DNA from 2 places in the Enterobacter cloacae complex sp. 385G4 genome. Region 2 is predicted to be linked to the other one. Evidence: predicted binding sites of a transcription regulator. Region 2 holds the regulator's gene; the other holds the start of a gene.
The links. Region 2 encodes CRP, which controls carbon source genes, mostly activating them, when cyclic AMP is high. Its sites were predicted from a motif close to ATGTGANNNNNNTCACAT; they were not measured.

Region 1 (3,304 bases), on a different contig from region 2:
CCTTGTCAGAAATCATGGCGATCAGCCGCGAGGAGTGGAAGTCCGTGGCCGACAGGTTGATCGAAATATAGAGATGCGGATGCGCCGCCAGGAAATGGCCCAGATCGCTGAACACCTCCTCAACGACATAATCCGTGATCCGCTCGCTCATTCCCTCTTTTTCCGCAAGCGGAATAAAGTCAGCCGGGCTCATTACCTGCCCATTGAAACCAGGCCAGCGCAACAGCGCCTCTGCCCCCACACACTGGTTGTTCTTGATATCAATAATCGGCTGATAGTGCACACAAAGCTGGCGCTTGTTCAGCGCCCGGTGCAGTAAGCGCCCCGGCGAATTAAGCTCACGATGGGTGCGGGACCACACCAGCAAAATAATAATGCTGCAGATCATTCCCAGCGGTAGCGTCAACGTCGCCTGGTGATAGAGCGTTTCATAAAAACGTTTATCTGACGTCGACACGATGGCGGCAATAGGCCGATTTGTCGATTTCACGACGGTATAGAAACGGTTATCTTTTTGAAATACCGATTCCTTATCCCGAATCATCGAATTTAATAAAGTCGCATTGGCTTTCTGGCTGACGGAAAAGAAGGCATTAGTTACCGTGTCGTATACCCCCCATGCGAGGGAATGATCGGTAGACATCACTTCACTGTAAGAAAGCGGATTGACAACCACGACATAATTTCCGCGCTGCATATATGTCATTTTATAGCCAGTATAAAATGGCGTATCGCGAAAATAATAGATAGCAACGTCAGGTTTACGCGTGTAATTAGCGACCGGAATGACGTAGGGTTGATCCGGTGTAAAAACGGTCGAACAAAGAAAATTCTGACCTTCAGCATAAATTAAATCGGCGACAAACAGGCGGCCACGAACAACGTTCAACATATATTGACGATGTTCCGGCGTACAACGTTCACCCTGATATTTTTCTGCCTCGTCCCTGGCCAGGTCAACTTGTTGAATTACCAGTTCTGTTTTGTCTAAAGCCAGTTCAGCAAATGTACGTAGCTGAGCGCTCGTTTCCGACTCGGCTCTCAGCTGGGCAAACCATAGAGCAAGCATCACCGGCAGCATAACTACCATGATGATTCCTACCACCCTGAGTATTTTGCGCCGCGCGCTACGATTCATTTCCCGCCCTATATCCCTGCATGTTGTACGCCTGTAGTAATGAAGGCCGGATGCTTTGTTAAACAGGTGATTACGTTGCATGAATCATGCGAAGTTAGCAACTGACTTTTAGTATTAAAAATCTTAAATTTCGTTATGACGATAATATTTTCCCGTAAGCTAAACTGTAAGTATTCGTTCCGTTTCAATTAAGGAAAATAATTATCCACCACGCCTGGGTGGTTTTGAGAGAACACCACAGAGGATCGCTGATTAAGCCAAACTTCTGGCGGCATGAAAAAAGCACAACGCCAACGTGACGTTTTATCCTATTTATGCGGGTGTATTTTGTTCGTTGATTTATAAATAATCAGACATCATCACAATATTATCAGAAAATAATGCTTCTCCTAAAAACGGCACGGCTGGACGTCTCTTTGCCTCCAGATGCTCTTCCCCACTTACCCGACGGGATTACCTCAGCGCGTTGTGGATCCGCCTCCCCCTGTGCGAAGGCGGTCCCGAACCGCATGCTCTTTTTTTCGGGTAATAAAATCCCCTTTTTTGGCTACGCAGACACTGGCGAATAAATCAACAAATGTGATATAGTTCACACATAATGTGTAACGAGAAACACTGTTTCATTCAGTTCGTCTGTTTTGTAGAGGATGGGTTTTATGGCAACCATTACTACCAGCATGGTTCTCCTGCGCTGGCCCTTGTTGAGTGCGTTTTTGATGTTTTTAGCCAGCACGCTGAACATTCAGTTTCGTAAATCCGACTACGCGGGTCTTGCCGTCATCAGTACCCTGCTAGGGCTTGGCGCGGCTTGCTGGTTCGCAACGGGCCTGCTGGGCATCACCCTGCTGGATATGGCCGCCGTCTGGGAAAATATTAAAGTAGTGATGGTTGAGGCGATGAGCCACACGCCACCAGACTGGCCGATGGTCATTACCTGATCCCTTCAGCAACAAAAAACCCAGACGATGTCTGGGTTTTTTGTTTTAGCATCCGTTGATCAGAACGGGATATCGTCGTCGAAGTCCATTGGCGGTTCGTTAGACGGTGCCGGAGCAGACTGCTGCTGCGGACGAGACTGCGCGCCGCCGCTGAACTGGTTGCCGCCCTGCGGCTGCTGAGGCTGACCCCAACCGCCCTGCTGCTGGTTCTGACCGCCACCTGCCGGTGCGCCACCGCCCTGACGGCCACCCAGCATTTGCATGGTACCGCCCACGTTCACCACCACTTCCGTGGTGTATTTTTCCTGACCGGATTGGTCGGTCCATTTGCGGGTACGCAGCTGGCCTTCGATATAGACCTGAGAACCTTTACGCAGATACTCACCGGCCACTTCGGCCAGTTTGCCAAACAGCACAACGCGGTGCCATTCGGTCTGCTCTTTCATTTCACCGGTCGCTTTATCACGCCAGGATTCGGAAGTAGCCAGCGTAATGTTGGCAACTGCGCCACCACTCGGCATGTAGCGTACTTCCGGGTCCTGGCCCAGATTACCGACGAGAATCACCTTGTTTACGCCTCTGCTGGCCATGTTCGTGTCTCCTGAATACGTTTCTTAATAGTGTAAACGCGCGAGTGTACCATTTCCATGCTGCACTTTGATAGTTGCGTAGCACGTTCCAGAGTTCTCTCGCCACTCGACATTGTTACACAGCGAATCAGAAAATGCATTCCAATACTGTATATTCAAACAGGTCATTTTGTGTCATAATTAGCCGTTTCTGACAGCCGTTTGTCCTTCAAACAAACCAGGCAATCCGTGTTCCAACCGGGAAAGGTGAATGGATAAGATCGAAGTTCGGGGCGCCCGCACCCATAATCTCAAGAATATCAACCTCATAATCCCTCGCGACAAACTCATCGTCGTGACCGGGCTTTCGGGGTCAGGCAAATCCTCACTGGCTTTCGACACCTTGTATGCCGAAGGACAGCGTCGTTACGTTGAATCGCTCTCGGCGTACGCGCGTCAGTTCCTGTCGCTGATGGAAAAACCGGATGTCGACCATATTGAAGGGTTATCGCCTGCTATCTCTATTGAGCAGAAGTCTACCTCGCATAACCCGCGTTCAACGGTCGGTACCATTACCGAAATCCATGACTACCTGCGTCTGCTGTATGCCCGCGTGGGTGAGCCGCGCTGCCCGGACCACGATGTCCCGCTGGCGGCAC
Region 2 (3,304 bases):
TGCAGCGTCACGCCCGCAATAATCAGCCCCGCCATCGTGCCGCCTGCCCGGTGCAGAATGCGCACCCGCGTGGCGCCATAGCCGTTCTGGGTAACAAACAGCACGGTCATTAAGATCCAGTACGGTTTCGGCAGGTGGAGCGCCATGCCCATCAGGCTGGCGATACTGAGCATGACGCTAATCCTTGCAGCGTTGCGCAGAGCGGAAGATTTCAGAGACAGGTAGCTTCTCAGCGCCGGCAGCAGCGGCAGACGTTTCTGTTTATCCGCCATCAGGTCACGGGAATAAAGCGGGCGCTGGGTGCGCAGCACACGGGCGATGCGGCTGAAGTGCCAGGCGGCAAACTGGCCGACCGGGTTATCCGGGTGCTGACGGGCGATTTTCTCCAGCGCGCCGAGCTGTTTGTCCATGTTAAAGCGCGTGGGGTAGCGGTGGTAGAGAATATCATCGGCCAGCACCCGCAGGCGCGCGGAGACGGTTTGTGCGTTCCAGCGGATCACCGCTTCGGCATGGCTGCGCTCAACCAGCTTTTGCACCTCCTGCGGGTGGTGAAGGCTAACGGAGATATGCTCCTGAAGATCCAGCCCCACCTGAAAGGTGCGCAACAGCCGTTTATATTCGTGGTTCTTGTTGGCGGCGAGCATATGCAGCTGCTGATAGCACTGGCTTATCAGGTCTACCACCTTTTGCTGGCGCGTCAGCAGCGGCGGTAAGGATTTTTCCGGATCCGTATGCTGGGTGAGCAGGGTGTATTTGGCTTCACAGTAATCCGCAAGCTGCACGTAGAGCAGGCTCAGAGATTCGCGCAGCGGCTGCTCCCGCCACAGCCAGAACCAGAACCAGTTAAACAGCCCGTACCACAGCGTGCCGAGGGCGTAGATCAGCAGCGGCTCCCACACAGGCATATTACCGGCGAGGCTCAGGGTGAAGATGGCCGCAATGAGTGACGCGGGAAGCAGACGGGCATGGAGCGAGCTGATTTCGGCGGTGACGCCGAGGGTCATCGCCAGCACGGTCAGGATCAGCGGCAGGGGAATATCACGAGCCAGCAGAAGCTGCACCGCGAGGCTACAGCCAGCAAACAGCGAGCCGCCAATTATCAGACGTTTGAAAAAGCGTTTATGGGGCGTGTCCAGACCGGCAATGTTGCAGCAGGCGGGGACGAGAGAAAACAGCAGGCCCTGCTGAAGATGTCCCAGGATCAGGCCCACGGCCACGGGAAGACACAGCACCAGCGTTTGTCGTAGTGCGTAGTTAACTTCCGGGTGATAGATCAGCCTGCGCCACATGGGGAAAAGAGACAAAAACGGCGTGACACCTCGCGATGGCACGCCGTTTAGGCAGGATTAACGGGTTCCGTAAACCACGATGGTTTTACCGTGGGCGGAGATCAGGTTTTGATCTTCCAGCATTTTCAGAATACGGCCCACCGTTTCGCGGGAGCAACCGACGATCTGACCGATTTCCTGACGGGTAATTTTAATTTGCATGCCGTCCGGGTGGGTCATCGCGTCTGGCTGTTTCGCCAGGTTCAGCAGAGTCTGCGCAATACGGCCAGTCACGTCCAGGAAGGCGAGGTTACCCACTTTCTCTGACGTCACCTGCAGACGGCGCGCCATCTGGGAAGAAAGACGCATCAGGATGTCAGGGTTAACCTGAATCAGCTGACGGAATTTCTTATAAGAAATTTCAGCCACTTCACATGCTGTCTTTGCACGAACCCAGGCGCTACGTTCCTGGCCTTCTTCAAACAGGCCCAGTTCACCGATAAAATCGCCCTGGTTCAGATAGGAAAGGATCATCTCTTTGCCTTCCTCATCTTTGATCAGCACTGCCACCGAGCCTTTGACGATGTAATACAACGTTTCCGCTTTTTCACCCTGGTGAATCAGCGTGCTCTTCGATGGGTACTTATGAATGTGGCAATGAGACAAGAACCATTCGAGAGTCGGGTCTGTTTGCGGTTTGCCAAGCACCATGCGCTGTTATCCTCTGTTATAAGCTGTCACCAGAGTCATCAGATGCATCCGGACTCTGGGGTTGCAATCGAATTCTTACCCATACCCTGGGAAGTCGGCTGTCGTAACGTTTCGCAGCCAGTAAAGTTTGATGTCCTCTGCATACATGTGTAACGTCAATGTATTACTGTAGCATCCTGAGTGTTTTAGCATAGCTTTTGCCGCGTGTCTCCTGGTGTCTCGCTTCAGCATGATGCAGGTCGCCTTCCATTGCGAGAAATGTAACGCACGCGTAATCTGTCACCAAAAATGCAACGTTGGAGTTAATGAATATGCAAGCGCGCGTGAAGTGGGTTGAAGGTTTAACGTTCCTGGGCGAGTCCGCATCAGGACACCAGATTTTGATGGATGGTAACTCCGGCGATAAAGCTCCAAGCCCAATGGAAATGGTGCTGATGGCGGCAGGCGGATGCAGCGCGATCGACGTGGTGTCGATTCTGCAAAAAGGTCGTCATGACGTGACGGATTGTGAGGTCAAACTCACGTCAGAACGCCGCGAAGAGGCGCCACGCCTGTTCACCCACATTAATCTGCACTTTGTTGTCACCGGGAAAGAACTGAAAGACGCGGCGGTCTCACGCGCGGTGGATCTCTCTGCGGAGAAATACTGCTCTGTGGCGTTAATGCTGGAGAAAGCGGTAAAAATCACCCATTCGTATGAAGTGATCGAGGCTTAATTATTGGGGCATCGTGCGTGTTGATGCCCTCACCCTAACCCTCTCCCACGGGGAGAGGGAACATGTTCACGCGATCTGCTTCCCTTCCATCAGTCGCTCCACCAGCGGCGTCATGATCAGCTCCATTGCAAGCCCCATTTTTCCACCGGGAACCACTAACGTATTCATGTGGGAAATAAACGAGCCCTGCAGCATCGCCAGCAGCCAGGGGTAATCAATGCCTTCAAGATTGCGGAAGTGGATCACCACAAAGCTCTCATCCAGCGACGGGATGCTTTTCGCCGCGAACGGATTGGAAGTGTCCACCGTCGGCACGCGCTGGAAGTTAATGTGCGTGCGGGAGAACTGCGGCGTGAGATAATTGATGTAATCTTCCATGGAGCGCACCACCGAGTCCATTACCGCCTCGCGCGAATGGCCGCGCTCGCTCATGTCGCGCGTCAGCTTCTGGATCCACTCAAGGTTAACAATTGGCACCACCCCCACCAGCAAATCCACGTGGCGCGCCACGTCGTGCTGAGGCGTCACAACGCCGCCGTGTAGCCCTTCGTAAAACAGCACGTCGGTCGGTTCCGGCAGCGGCTGCCAGGGCGTGAACGTGCCGGGGAC

Region 1: the regulator CRP is predicted to act here: its motif matches at 1,716-1,733, upstream of AC2FAJ_RS19345 (YjcB family protein).

The regions. Positions count from the first base shown of each region.
Region 1 covers NZ_JBXWDD010000009.1:48,140-51,443, forward strand. The annotation lists gene AC2FAJ_RS19340 (EAL domain-containing protein) at 1-1,138, opposite strand, end outside; gene AC2FAJ_RS19345 (YjcB family protein) at 1,795-2,076, shown strand; gene ssb1 (single-stranded DNA-binding protein SSB1) at 2,136-2,666, opposite strand; gene uvrA (excinuclease ABC subunit UvrA) at 2,917-3,304, shown strand, end outside.
Region 2 covers NZ_JBXWDD010000015.1:22,059-25,362, reverse strand. The annotation lists gene AC2FAJ_RS22145 (YccS/YhfK family putative transporter) at 1-1,289, opposite strand, end outside; gene crp (cAMP-activated global transcriptional regulator CRP) at 1,347-1,979, opposite strand; gene AC2FAJ_RS22135 (OsmC family protein) at 2,291-2,695, shown strand; gene AC2FAJ_RS22130 (phosphoribulokinase) at 2,762-3,304, opposite strand, start outside.